DNA from 2 places in the Lachnospira hominis (ex Hitch et al. 2025) genome. Region 2 is predicted to be linked to the other one. Evidence: predicted binding sites of a transcription regulator. Region 2 holds the regulator's gene; the other holds the start of a gene.

Region 1 (7,111 bases), 150 kb from region 2:
TTTTCAATACAGATGCATCCATCAGGTGGTGCAATCTCATAACAGTCATCATGATTGCCATGGACATAAAGAATAGGCACCTTTGAAAATGAAGCAAGAAATGACAGATATTGCGGTTTTAAATCGCCACAAGACAATATAAGATCAATTCCATCCAGCTTTTCCTTTTCAAAATAATCCCATAAATATTTAGACTCAACATCTGCTAATACAAGTATTCTCATAATCAACTCAATCCCAACTTATGTTTATTCTCTCGTAATTCCCTGACTTACCATTATTGCTCTTGCACTTTCATCAAGCTCATCAATTGCAGGAATATCACCAACTACATTATCAAGAAGCCAATCCATTGTGATAATATCCTCCGGGCTCATCTCATGTCCCTTTTTATTCTGAAGATGTCGGTTCTGGTCATATAACTCATCAGAAAATGGTTCAAATTCATTGTTACAGATAACTTTTCTAAATAGTTCAACCAGTCTTCTTGTCTCTACCGGAACTTTATTAGAACAGATTAAATCAACAACTCCCGATGACATGCCCCACCAGTAATTAAGAGCCCTGCCGCTGTCAGAATCCTCATCTTTCTTCCATGAGCCGCTGAGTATGCTCTGTATAAGCTTTTCATAAAATACACCCCAGTGCCATACAGGCATTGCTATATGCTGTCTGTTGCCGACGCCTTCATTATTATATAATCCAAAACGTCTTGAACCACACTGTGGAGTTATCATATCCTGGTCAGAAATATAGTGAATATCTTCTTTCTTGAATTCTTCTTCAATATTGATACCTTTTACAGACGACCATTTCAGATAAATCTTCGCTCTTGGATTAACAAACTTCGCTCCAAGTGCAAATGCATTAATATTAGCAACTGTACCATAAACAGGATACTGTGCAACATAGCCAATCTTATTCTGTGTTGCCAGTGCTCCTGCAAGAACCCCTGTAAGAAACTTTGCTTCATACATTCTTGCATAATATGTCCTTATATACTTATGCGATGTATTGAGAGAACAGTTAAGAATCTTTACATCCGGATGTGCAATCGCCATCTTTACACTTGCTATAGTCATTGCCGGAGATGTGACAAATATAAGGTCTGCACCATTTTTTATCATCATCTCAATAGCATGCTCATCATCTTTTTCCGGCTTGACATTAGTAATGCTTATCGTCTCTATCTGCTTACCAAATGTATCATCTATATACTGTCTTCCAAGTTCATGTGCATAACACCATTCCGAATCCTGTGGTGTATTTTCATATATAAATCCAACTTTCAGTTTCTTGCTTCCGCTGTCTGGCCTAGGAAGGAGATAACTCAAAATGTTTTTCTTAGGCTCATTTACAGTAGGATCCATCTTTAAATCAACTGCACTGTCTTCTGACAACAATACGAATTCAGCCCATGATTTTGCAACATTCTTTGCCATATCTGACGGTGTCATCTTTTTAACTGTATCATATCCGAAAATGTGAATAAATCTCAGGAATGCGTCTCCTACCGGATAATCAAATCTGTCGCCGCCTCTTGAATCAAAAGCATTCTTAAATGATAAAAAGCATGACACAAAATCTTTTTTGGCATCCTCATCCATCTTTTTATCCGGCTCAATTCCCACAAGCTTCATAAGTGACGGAAAACTTCCCACTTCGCTGAAATATATATCATTGAGCCTTGTGCATTTGTAAAATTCCATAAATTCATAATAAATCTTAACTTCCGGATTATCTGACTTTTTGGGAATCTTTCGTATTACTTCTGCATTGACTGTAACTGCATTAAAATACTTTAATACACTTACACGTTTATTTCCTTCAAGTACATAAAACTTGTTCATATATTCATATACTTTAATCGGGTCTCTTATTCCTTCATTAACCTGGCTGTCACTAAGACTCGCCCATTTTGCAGAAAATTCCGTTCCCCAGTCAAGAAGCGGCATGAAATTGCCCGCAAATGCATTAGTTCTTGAAGCATTACATGTTCCGACAACAAGCCTTAACGGAATCTGGTCAACCGAAAGGCTTACTTCAGAATCAATCTCATCATCTGAAACAAGATTCTCAAGAACCGGAAGATATGGATATGCTCCCTTATTGACACATGCATGATACTCTTTTTTCCCCAGCTTTAAAGCTGACATATAATCCTGAACCGACATAACAATCTCCATTCTTGTGCCAAAATGCACCAAACAAAAAATATAACTCCATACATTGTTAATTGTTTAACTCTTATATTTGTATTATAACAGACCTGTAACTTTTATCAACCAAAATTACTCTTTACTTTTTTCAATAAATGTGCAAATATATTGGAAAACGTCAATAAGGAGAGATACTGTGACTACTTTACCCAAAGACCCTGTAATGCTGCTTTCTTTTACAAATATGCAGCTGAGGGATAATTATTCATCACTTGATGAATTCTGCAAATCATTTATGATAGATAAAAAAGATATAATATCTGCATTAAGTAATATTGATTATGAATATGACAGCCGTACAAATCAGTTTATCTGATTCATACGGCTGTCATTTAATCTACACGTACACACCAAAATCTGTGCTTACACCGGAATTTGGCTGCTGCTGTATTTTTATTATTTCTGTACTTCACCCTTGCTGCGAGCTTCAAGCTTATCTCCGTCAACATCAATCAGTATCGTACCTGTACTGATATTACCTGCAAGAATAAGCTTTGCTGCAAGTGTCTCAACTGTTTTCTGGATATATCTTTTAAGTGGTCTTGCACCATATGTCGGGTCAAATCCATGCGATACAACAAACTCCTTTGCCTCAGGTGTAAGCTCAACCTTTAATTCCTTATCCGCAAGTCGCTTATTTACATCTGCAATAAGCAAATCAACAATATTACCAATATTAGCCTTTGTAAGTGGCTTAAACATTATTATCTCATCAAGACGGTTAAGAAATTCAGGTCTGAAATGTGCCCTCAAATCCTGCATAACAAGATTTTCGGCATCAGGCTTAATCTGACCATTTTCATCAATACCATCAAGAAGATATGTTGAACCGATATTACTTGTCATGATAATAATTGTGTTTTTAAAATCTACCGTTCTGCCCTGTGAATCTGTGATACGTCCATCATCAAGCACCTGTAAAAGCACATTAAATACATCCGGATGAGCTTTTTCAACTTCATCAAAAAGTACAACGGAGTAAGGTTTTCTACGTACTGCCTCTGTAAGCTGGCCACCTTCGTCATATCCTACATATCCAGGAGGTGCTCCTATAAGACGTGATACTGAATACTTCTCCATATACTCGGACATATCAAGTCTTACAATGTTATTTTCATCATCAAATAGGCTCTGAGCCAGTGCCTTTGCAAGTTCTGTCTTACCGACACCAGTAGGTCCCAAAAACATAAATGAACCGATAGGCTTTGTAGGATCTTTTATACCTGCCTTAGAACGAATAATAGCTTCTGTTACTTTTGTAACACCTTCATCCTGTCCTACTACACGCTTGTGAAGTTCATCTTCAAGATGAAGTGTCTTCTGACGCTCTGTTTCAGAAAGTTTTGCAACCGGAATACCTGTCCATCTTGATATAATCTTGGCGATTTCTTCCTCTGTTACACTCTCATGTACAAGGTCAAGATTCTTATTTTTAACCTTTTCTTCTGCATCATTTAACTTCTTCTGCAATGCTGGAAGCTTACCATACTGAAGTTCTGCGGCTTTTTCAAGGTCATAATTTCTCTTTGCCTTTGCTATCTCGTTATTTAACTGGTCTAATTCTTCCTTAATCTTGCTTATGGAATCAACGCTTGCTTTTTCGTTGTCCCATTTTGCTTTCTGCTGGTTAAATTGTGAACGAAGTTCTGACAATTCTTTTTCAAGATTACCCAGACGCTCTTTGCTGAGATTGTCTGTCTCTTTTTTAAGAGCTGCCTCTTCAATTTCAAGCTGCATTATCTTACGCTGCAATTCATCAAGTTCAGCCGGCATTGAATCAAGTTCTGTCTTTATCATTGCACATGCCTCATCGACAAGGTCAATAGCCTTATCAGGCAGGTAACGCTCTGAAATATAACGGTCAGACAATGTTGCAGCAGAAACTAACGCACCATCTGTAATCTTAACACCATGATAAACTTCGTACCTGTCTTTAAGACCACGAAGGATTGATATTGTATCTTCTACTGAAGGTTCATCAACCATAACAGGCTGGAAACGACGTTCAAGTGCAGGGTCTTTTTCAATATACTGACGATGTTCATCAAGCGTTGTCGCACCAATACAGTGAAGCTCACCTCTTGCAAGCATAGGTTTTAACATATTGCCTGCGTCCATAGAACCTTCTGTCTTACCAGCACCTACTATTGTATGGATTTCATCGATGAAAAGAATTATGCTGCCTTCGCTTTTCTTAACCTCATCAAGAACAGCTTTTAATCTCTCCTCAAATTCACCACGATACTTTGCACCTGCTACAAGAGCACCCATATCAAGTGCAAATATCTTCTTATCCTTCAGTCCTTCCGGAACATCACCTCTTACAATTCGCTGTGCCAGTCCTTCGACAACTGCAGTTTTACCTACACCAGGTTCACCGATAAGAACCGGATTGTTCTTTGTCTTTCTTGAAAGGATACGGATTACATTTCTAATCTCATTATCCCTGCCTATTACAGGGTCAAGCTTTCCTTCCTTTGCCTTTTCAACCAAATCCTGTCCGTATTTATTAAGTGTGTCATACGTAGCTTCCGGATTATCGGAATTAACTGACTGATTACCTCTTACTGTTGCAAGAACTGATAAGAACTTATCCCTTGTAATTCCATAAGTTTTAAAAAGTTGTTTAATTGCTTTGTTAGGTGCTGCTATCATTGCAAGCATAAGATGCTCAACTGAAACATATGCATCACCCATTCTTTTTGCCTCATCTTCTGCATTAACAAGAACCTTATTCAAATCATTACTTACATAAAGATTCACATTTCCCGAAACCTTTGTCTTCTGTGAAAGAAGTGTCTCGATATTTTTTATAAATGTGTCCTTATTGATATCCATTTTTTCAATGAGATTTGCAATAAGGCTGTCTTCTATTGTCATAAGGCTGTAAAGAAAATGCTCCTGGTCAATTTCCTGATTGCCATAATCGTAAGCGATTTTCTCACAATTGTTTACTGCTTCAATTGACTTCTGAGTAAATTTGTTTATATTCATAACACAACCTCCTTTGATGTCTGTTTCTTAACTACAAATACGTTATATCACCCATTGTTAGCACTGTCAACAGGTGAGTGCTAATTATTTTATTAAAAAAATATAAACCCGGTATTTATGCCGTTTTACAAGTTTCCATTATTGTATACAAAATTGTCCAATCAACACAATCACAGCCACATTTGAATAATCAAACATTACAATATGTATTTTACATTTACATTAATATGCTGTATAGTAAATACATTGTTTATTAATTAAAAAACATCGGGAGGCTTTTTAACTTTATGAAAAAAAGAGAATCATTTAACAATCAGTGGGGCTTTATACTTGCATGTATAGGCTCTGCAGTCGGAATGGGAAATATATGGATGTTTCCTACCCGCGTTTCCATGTATGGCGGTGGTGCATATCTTCTGTTATACATAATCTTTGTAGCACTTATCGGTTTCACAGGCGTAATCGGTGAGATGAGTTTCGGACGTGCTGCAAAATCAGGTCCTATAGATGCTTTTGGTCTTGCCTGCGAATCAAAAGGAAAAAGAAAGCTCGGCGAAATACTCGGACTTATTCCTGTTCTCGGCTCGCTTGCAATGGCAATCGGATACACCGTGGTAATGGGCTGGATTTTAAAATACATGATTGGCTCATTTACAGGTTCAACATTATCACCTCAGGATACAGCCGATTTTGCCGGAAAATTCGGAAACATGGCATCTTCATTTGGCAATAATTTATGGCAGTTTTTTGCACTTGCAGCAGGCATTGGAATATTAATGTTCGGTGTAGGAAGAGGAATTGAAAAAGCTAACAAATTTATGATGCCTGTATTTTTTGTACTTTTCATTATTCTTGGCATCTATGTATTCTTCCAGTCCGGTTCAGCAGACGGATATAAATACATTTTTACAATAGATACAAAATACTTATTTTCACCAAAGACATGGGTATATGCTCTTGGTCAGGCATTTTTCTCATTATCGGTAGCAGGCAGCGGAACTTTAATTTACGGCTCATACCTTTCTGATAACGAAGACATTCCAAAAGCGGCAGGCAGAGTTGCATTATTTGACACAATCGCCGCAATGCTCGCGGCACTCGTTATTATTCCCGCAATGGCTACAACCGGTGCCAGATTAAATCAGGGCGGTCCGGGACTTTTATTTATATATCTTCCATCACTTTTTAAATCAATGCCTGGTGGTTATATAATTGCAGTTATTTTCTTTGTTGCAGTGTTCTTGGCAGGACTTTCATCTCTTATCAATCTGTATGAAGCACCTGTTGCAACAATTCAGGAAAAATTCAAGTTAAACCGTAAAATATCATGCTCAGTCATTGCAGTATTCGCATTAATAGTATCACTTTGTATACAGGGAATTGTATCCGAATGGATGGATGTGCTTTCAATCTATATCTGCCCTCTCGGAGCAGGACTCGCAGGAATAATGTTCTTCTGGGTTTTAGGTAAGAAATATGTAGAAAATCAGGTGAATCTTGGACGCACAAACAAATTTACAGACAAGTTTTACCCTGTCTGCAAATATATTTATTGTCCTGTCTGTATTCTTGTTTTAATACTCGGAATCGTGTTCGGGGGAATTGGTTAATAAATTTGCATCATGCACACATTTTATCATACCAATTCGACTTTTACGGCACCATAATTTCTTATTGATGCCACATACACATTTCCTTTTCCGAAAATGTGTTCCATATAATCTTTATATGAATAAACATCTTTCACTGGCAGTATGCACATAATTACTCCGGCGAAACCTCCACCATGTACGCGGCACACGCTGTCCGTTCCTTTGAGGAAACGCCTTGTAAGTGTCAATGCCAGTGAAATTTTTTGTTCTGAAGGGTTATTTGGACAGTAACAGTTCTGCAAAAGT
Region 2 (7,111 bases):
TTTGTCTAATACACATGTAAAATTTTTGCTTTTTTCACCAAAAACTGCACAGGGCTTTCTGCCCCATGCAGTTTAATTCAAGCTCCAATGTTTAACGAATCGATACACGCTTTGTAACTTTCACTACTGCATGTAAATCTGTTTAAACATCAATTGATTTTACACTTCTTTGTAGTCACCGTCAACGACATCATCGCCATAAGGATTACTGTTAGAAGCTGAACCATTGTTCATATCAGGACCTGCACCGGCACCCATATCAGGGCCTGCACCGGCTGCACCCTGCTGTGCTTCATAAAGCTTAGCAAAAAGCTTCTGTGCACTTTCCATAAGTTTTTCCTTAGCAGCCTTAATCTCATCAACCTGTGAATCTGTCATATTTTCAGCATCTGTGCTGTCAACAAGACTCTTTAATGCATTGAGGTCTGTCTCAACAGCAGCCTTATCATTAGCATCAAGCTTATCGCCAGCTTCATCAAGTGCTTTCTGTGTCTGGAATACGATTGAATCCGCATCATTTCTTACTTCAATTGCTTCCTTACGTTTCTTATCCTGTGCCTCGAATTCAGCAGCTTCCTTAACAGCCTTATCAATATCAGCATCTGACATGTTAGAACCTGCTGTAATTGTGATGTGCTGTTCCTTACCTGTTCCCAAATCCTTAGCAGATACATTTACGATACCATTAGCATCAATATCAAATGTAACTTCAATCTGTGGAACACCTCTTCTTGCTGGTGGAATACCATCAAGTCTGAACTGGCCGAGTGACTTGTTATCCCTAGCGAACTGTCTTTCACCCTGTACTACATTGATATCAACGGCTGTCTGATTATCAGCAGCTGTAGAGAATATCTGGCTCTTCTTTGTAGGAATTGTTGTATTTCTTTCAATAAGTCTTGTAGCAATACCACCCATTGTCTCAATTGAAAGAGAAAGTGGTGTTACATCAAGAAGAAGGATATCACCGGCACCGGCATCACCTGCAAGTTTACCACCCTGAACAGATGCACCAATAGCAACACATTCATCTGGATTTAATGATTTGCTTGGCTCATGTCCTGTAAGCTGTTTTACTTTATCCTGTACTGCCGGAATTCTTGTAGAACCACCTACAAGTAATACCTTTGAAAGTTCAGAAGCTGTAATACCAGCATCATTTAATGCATTTCTTACCGGCTCTGCTGTCTTCTCAACAAGGTCATGTGTAAGTTCATCAAATTTAGCTCTTGTAAGAGTCATATCAAAATGCTTTGGACCTTCAGCTGTAGCTGTAATATATGGCAGATTGATATTTGTCTGCATAGCACTTGAAAGTTCCTTCTTAGCCTGCTCTGCAGCAACTCTTAATCTCTGAAGAGCCATTGTATCTTTAGAAAGATCTACGCCTTCCTTACTCTTGAAATCATCAAGCATATACTGTGTGATTCTCTCATCAAAGTCATCTCCACCAAGTCTGTTATTACCAGCTGTAGCAAGAACTTCGATAACTCCATCACCAATTTCAATGATAGATACATCAAATGTACCACCACCTAAATCGTATACCATAATCTTCTGTTCTTTTTCATTATCAAGACCATAAGCAAGAGCTGCTGCTGTTGGCTCGTTGATAATTCTCTTAACATCAAGGCCTGCAATCTTACCGGCATCCTTAGTTGCCTGTCTCTGTGCATCGTTGAAGTATGCAGGAACTGTAATAACTGCTTCTGTAACTTTTTCACCGAGGTAGTTTTCTGCATCAGCCTTTAATTTCTGGAGAATCATAGCTGAAATTTCCTGTGGTGTGTATTTCTTACCATCAATCTCAACCTTGTAATCTGTACCCATATGTCTCTTAATAGATGAAATTGTCTTGTCAGCATTTGTTACTGCCTGACGTTTTGCAGGATCACCTACAAGTCTTTCACCATTCTTTGTAAATGCTACGATTGAAGGAGTTGTTCTAAGACCTTCTGTATTTGCGATAACAACCGGCTTACCGCCTTCCATAACTGCTACGCATGAGTTTGTTGTACCTAAGTCAATACCAATAATCTTTCCCATATTAATCTTCCTTTCTGTGCAATGCACATTAAATACTAATTTCAATTGTCATAATGTAAATGCTGCAATTAATCACTCAAAATCCAACTAATTGGCAACCTTTACCATGCTGTGACGAATCACAGTATCTCTATATGTGTAACCCTTCTCAAATTCTTCAACTACTATTCCTTCGCCTACTGAATCATCTTCAACATGCATTACTGCATTATGAACATCCGGGTTAAACTCCAAACCAACTGCCTCGATAGGTTTAACTTCAAGATCTTCAAGCATCTTCATTGTCTGCTTGTAAACCATATCCATACCTTTGGCAAATGGTGTTTCCTTTTCTTCATCCGTGATTGCTTTAAAACCACGTTCAAAATTATCAACAATAGGAAGTAACTTTTTAATTACATCTGAAGCTCCCATTTCAAACATTGCTGACTTCTCTTTATCTGTACGCTTTCTGTAATTGTCAAACTCAGCCATCTGACGCTTAACTCTGTCCTGCAGTTCATCAATAACAGCGTCTCGTGGATCTTTCTTTTTATTATCAGATTTATCATTATCTGTATCACCTGCCGCTTCCGCATCGCTTGCAGTGTTATCTGCATCTGCGTTATCAGCCTGAGTTTCTACAGTTTCAGCGTCTTTTTTTTCAGTCTTATCAATATCTTTTTCTAATTTTTCATCTTTCTTCTTTAAATCTTTTTCTTTCTTTGACACTTTTATATCCAACCTTTCCTATGATTTCTTAAAGACATCATCCAGTTGATTCTGAATTGTCTTAAGTTTTTCAACAACTTTATCATAATCCATACGTTTCGGTCCGATAATACCTATCGTTCCACGCATGCCATCCTGCAGCTCATAAGTTGCTGTAACTACGCTACAGTCTTTCATTGACTCAACCGGTGCTTCATTTCCTATATATACCTGAATTCCTGTATTATCGGAATTATCACTCTCTGTATCTTTTACAAAATCAGTAAGTGACTGTTTTTCCTCAAGTGCATATATAAGCTCACTTGCTTTCGTCGAATCGCTAAGCTCAGGATATTTGAAAATATTAGTTGCACCGCTGGTATATATCTTTAAATTATCTTCTCCGCTTATTGTCTCAACAATAGCATCAACAACTTCTTTTACAAGCTGCATATGCTCTCCTGCCTGATTCTCCATCTTAGATACAATACTAAGATTCATCTCCTGCAATGAAAGTCCTGTAAGGCTCGTATTCAAAAGAATGTTAAGCTTTAAAAGATTCTCCTGTGATAAATCTTCACTTACTGTTATTACCTTGTTACGGATTATATTGCCTTCCATAACAATAACCGCCAGAATCTTATTTGTTTCAAGCTGCGAAAGCTGGACAAATTTAAGCTTGTTACCTTTAACCTGTGGTGCACTGACCATTGTTGCATAGTTAGTATCTTTTGCAAGCACTTTTGCAACATTCTGAAGAAGTTCTTCAACCTTATCGACCTTCTGTGAAAGGATACCCTGCATTGACTCAACTTCTTTTTCTCTGTCTGTCACTACCTGCTCCCTGTTCACAAGTTCTGTCTCTTTCTGACTCATCATATCATCCACATAAAATCTGTAGCCTTTATCTGTAGGAATTCTTCCCGCTGATGTATGAGGCTGGACAATATATCCAAGTTCTTCAAGGTCTGCCATCTCATTTCTGATTGTGGCCGAACTCAGTTTCAAATCTGCATATTTGGATATGGTTCTTGAGCCAACCGGTTCGCCTGTTTCAAGATAATTTTTAATGATTGCTTTCAGAATCTTAACTTTTCTGTCATCAAGTTCCATTGACTCTCACTCCTTATCCATAAATAAATGCTGCTTATTTATCTCATGTTAGCACTCGTTAAATTTGAGTGCTAACATTTGATATACATAAAATAACACTACCTCATATTAATGTCAACACCCTTATTAAATTTTTTTATTAAGAAATTCTAAACTTTAAAAATCTCATATTAACTGCCTGGTTTATTTCATTATAAATGCTGCCAAATTCTGAATTTACCGCCTCATCCATCTCTCCGCAGATGTCCATACCTATAACTTTACGCATTTCAAATGTGTCCTCAATTATTGCAAAAAGCTCATCAACACTCATGATTCCCTGATTCCAGTTTGTTTTATATTCTTTTTCATCAAGCACATCTTTATCAACCGAAATATATACAGGTCTTTTTCCTGTCCAGCATTTATCTATAAGTTCATTTTCAAGACCATACTGTTGTCCTCTCTTTTTAAGTATTGTCTGCTTTGTAATAAACTTTACCCCCAGCTCCTTCATTTCTTTATCTATATTATCTTTGTCAACACCTACAACAGTTACTTTCCCTTTAAAGCCGGAATCTTCCACCAGATTTCTAATCCAGCCGCCGCATGATAAAACATCACCAAATGCCGGCTTTTGCATATCAGAATGATTATCAAATACTATCAGGTCAAACGGCTCCTCTATAAGACTTAACCATAAAAGTGTAAGATAATGGTAATTGCCTCCATCAATAAAATGAATACCTTTTGTCGGATATTCTTTCATCATTTCACGAAAATTTTCTTTTGCCATATCATCACAATATCCGTTTGTCCCTGTCATACTGACAGCATCTATAACTCCAGCACCGCCTTTTTTTAATTTATCAATAAATAAAGGTTGTTCATCATAAATTCCCGATACATTAACTAATGTTACATTCCCATAATCGTCCTGCATATAATACCCCGCTTTCATTTTTGTCTTTCAAATTTTCCATATAATTGAAAACATATTCTCCCCTCTGATACAAGATATGAAAAAAGCTTCTGCAAAACAGATTCCAATCCATTTTGCAAAAGCTTTATGCTTTATAATTAATTCCGATTAAATTCCAAGAATCTTTTTAACGCTTGAACTCATCTCATTAACTTCACATACTGTATCATGAAGAACAGGTGCTGTTCTTATATCTTCAATTGCCTGTGGAACGGCAACATTAGAAATCTTGCTTAATTCATCTACAAGTTCAAAGTCAGTCATGCTGTCATACTTTGAATCAATAGCATCCATAACGCTTCTTGTAAACTTATATGGACTTGCTGTTGATGCAATCACTGTAACTGTATCATCGCCGGTCTCTTTCTTATATTTCTCGTAAACTGTAGCAGCAACTGCTGTATGAGTATCGATAACATAGCCTGTATCTTCATAAAGCTTCTTTATTGTAGCTGCATCTTCAGCTTCAGTTGCATAATTGCCATAGAAATCAGATAACTGTGCTTTCATCTCAGGTGTAATCTCGTACTTGCCTGTGTTCTTTAATGATTCCATAAGCTCTGAATTCTTCTTTGCACTATTTCCGGCAATTCTATAGATAAGACGTTCAAGGTTACTTGAAATAAGAATATCCATAGAAGGAGATGTTGTAAGAACAAACTCTCTGTTTCTGTCGTATTCACCTGTTGTGAAGAAATCATATAATACTTTATTCTCATTTGATGCACAAATAAGCTTGTTAATAGGAAGTCCCATATTCTTAGCATAGAATGCTGCAAGGATATTACCAAAATTACCTGTAGGAACTACAGCATTAATCTTGTCTCCGGCTTTAATCTCACCATCTGCAAGAAGTCTTGTATAAGCATATACATAATAAACAATCTGTGGTACAAGACGTCCGATATTGATTGAGTTAGCTGATGAGAACTGAAATCCTGCCTCTGCCATCTCTTTTTCAAGCTCTTTGTCTCCGAAAATCTTCTTTACACCAGTCTGTGCATCATCAAAGTTTCCTTTGATTCCGATTACATATGTATTATCACCCTTCTGTGTAACCATCTGTTTTTCCTGAATCGGGCTGACACCATTCTTAGGATAAAATACAATAATACGTGTTCCCTTAACATCGGCAAATCCTGCAAGTGCAGCTTTTCCTGTATCGCCTGATGTAGCTGTAAGAATAACTATCTCATTATGTACGTCATTCTTCTTAGCTGAAGTTATAAGCAAATGTGGAAGTATTGAAAGTGCCATATCCTTGAATGCAATAGTTGCACCATGGAAAAGTTCCAGATAATAAGCACCATCAGCTTTGACAAGCGGTGCGATTACATCTGTATCAAACTTTTCATCATATGCCTTGTCGATACAAGCCTTTAACTCTTCTTCTGTGAAATCATCCAGCATAAGCTTCATTACTTCATATGCCACTTCTTTGTATGACATCTTAGATAACTCTTCAAGGCTCTTGTCAAATGAAGGAATACTTTCCGGTACAAATAAACCGCCGTCCGGTGCAAGTCCCTTTAATATTGCCTGTGATGCAGTAACCTTTACGCTGTCGTCTCTGGTACTTTTGTAAAACAAACTCATTCTTCTTTCCACCCTTAATATCATTTACTAATTTTTATATGGAAAAATCAACATCATTGACATATAATAAAACCATATAATCATTTGTTATTATACAACATAGTTATGAATAAACACAACATTATTTTGCAAATTTACACATTCATTTAAAAAAAGGAGAAAATATATGCCAGCCGGAGTTTATACTGCATATAAAAAAGACGGTACTGTTTACTATCGTTCTTCTATAACACACAAAAACAAACATATAAGTCTCGGAAGTTTCTCTTCTGAAAATGAAGCCGCCGTAACTTACAATGAAGCATGCGAAATATTGTCCCGCAGCGATTTGCACATCATAAATACAGAACTCCACACAACATCTTATTCTCCAGACATGAATATACCTTTTGAAAAATACATAATACTTATTAATTTCAGAGATAACGGAATATATATAAAGACGCCTGTTTACCTGTGCAAAAAGTTTTTTCTCTATTTTCTGTCACCTGATAAAACGCTTATTTTCAATACGGACAGCCTGTTTTATTATTCAACCCACAAAATCATTGCACGCGGCGGGTACTATTATGTAAATGATTTTGGAATGCAGACAAGTATTCTCTCCCGTTATGGAATCCGTGCACACTCTGTCGAGGGGCGTGACTACATTTTTAAAAATGGAGATTCATGTGATTACCGTTATGAAAACATCTGTGTCATCAA

What was found. The regulator HrcA, encoded in region 2, represses chaperone genes, less so after heat shock. The targets are predictions, from matches to a motif close to TGTTAGCACTCNNNNNNNNNGAGTGCTAACA.
Region 1: clpB (ATP-dependent chaperone ClpB) is a predicted target of HrcA. The motif match lies at 5,269-5,299, and genes of this name have one in related genera.

What each region holds. Positions count from the first base shown of each region.
Region 1 covers NZ_JBBMES010000001.1:352,874-359,984, reverse strand. The annotation lists gene WMO38_RS01640 (metallophosphoesterase family protein) at 1-224, opposite strand, end outside; gene WMO38_RS01635 (BMP family ABC transporter substrate-binding protein) at 249-2,174, opposite strand; gene WMO38_RS01630 (DUF4250 domain-containing protein) at 2,356-2,535, shown strand; gene clpB (ATP-dependent chaperone ClpB) at 2,616-5,213, opposite strand; gene WMO38_RS01620 (sodium-dependent transporter) at 5,501-6,823, shown strand; gene WMO38_RS01615 (galactokinase) at 6,850-7,111, opposite strand, start outside.
Region 2 covers NZ_JBBMES010000001.1:201,438-208,548, reverse strand. The annotation lists gene dnaK (molecular chaperone DnaK) at 160-2,046, opposite strand; gene grpE (nucleotide exchange factor GrpE) at 2,134-2,757, opposite strand; gene hrcA (heat-inducible transcriptional repressor HrcA) at 2,776-3,849, opposite strand; gene WMO38_RS00910 (arginase family protein) at 3,989-4,771, opposite strand; gene thrC (threonine synthase) at 4,919-6,406, opposite strand; gene WMO38_RS00900 (hypothetical protein) at 6,573-7,111, shown strand, end outside.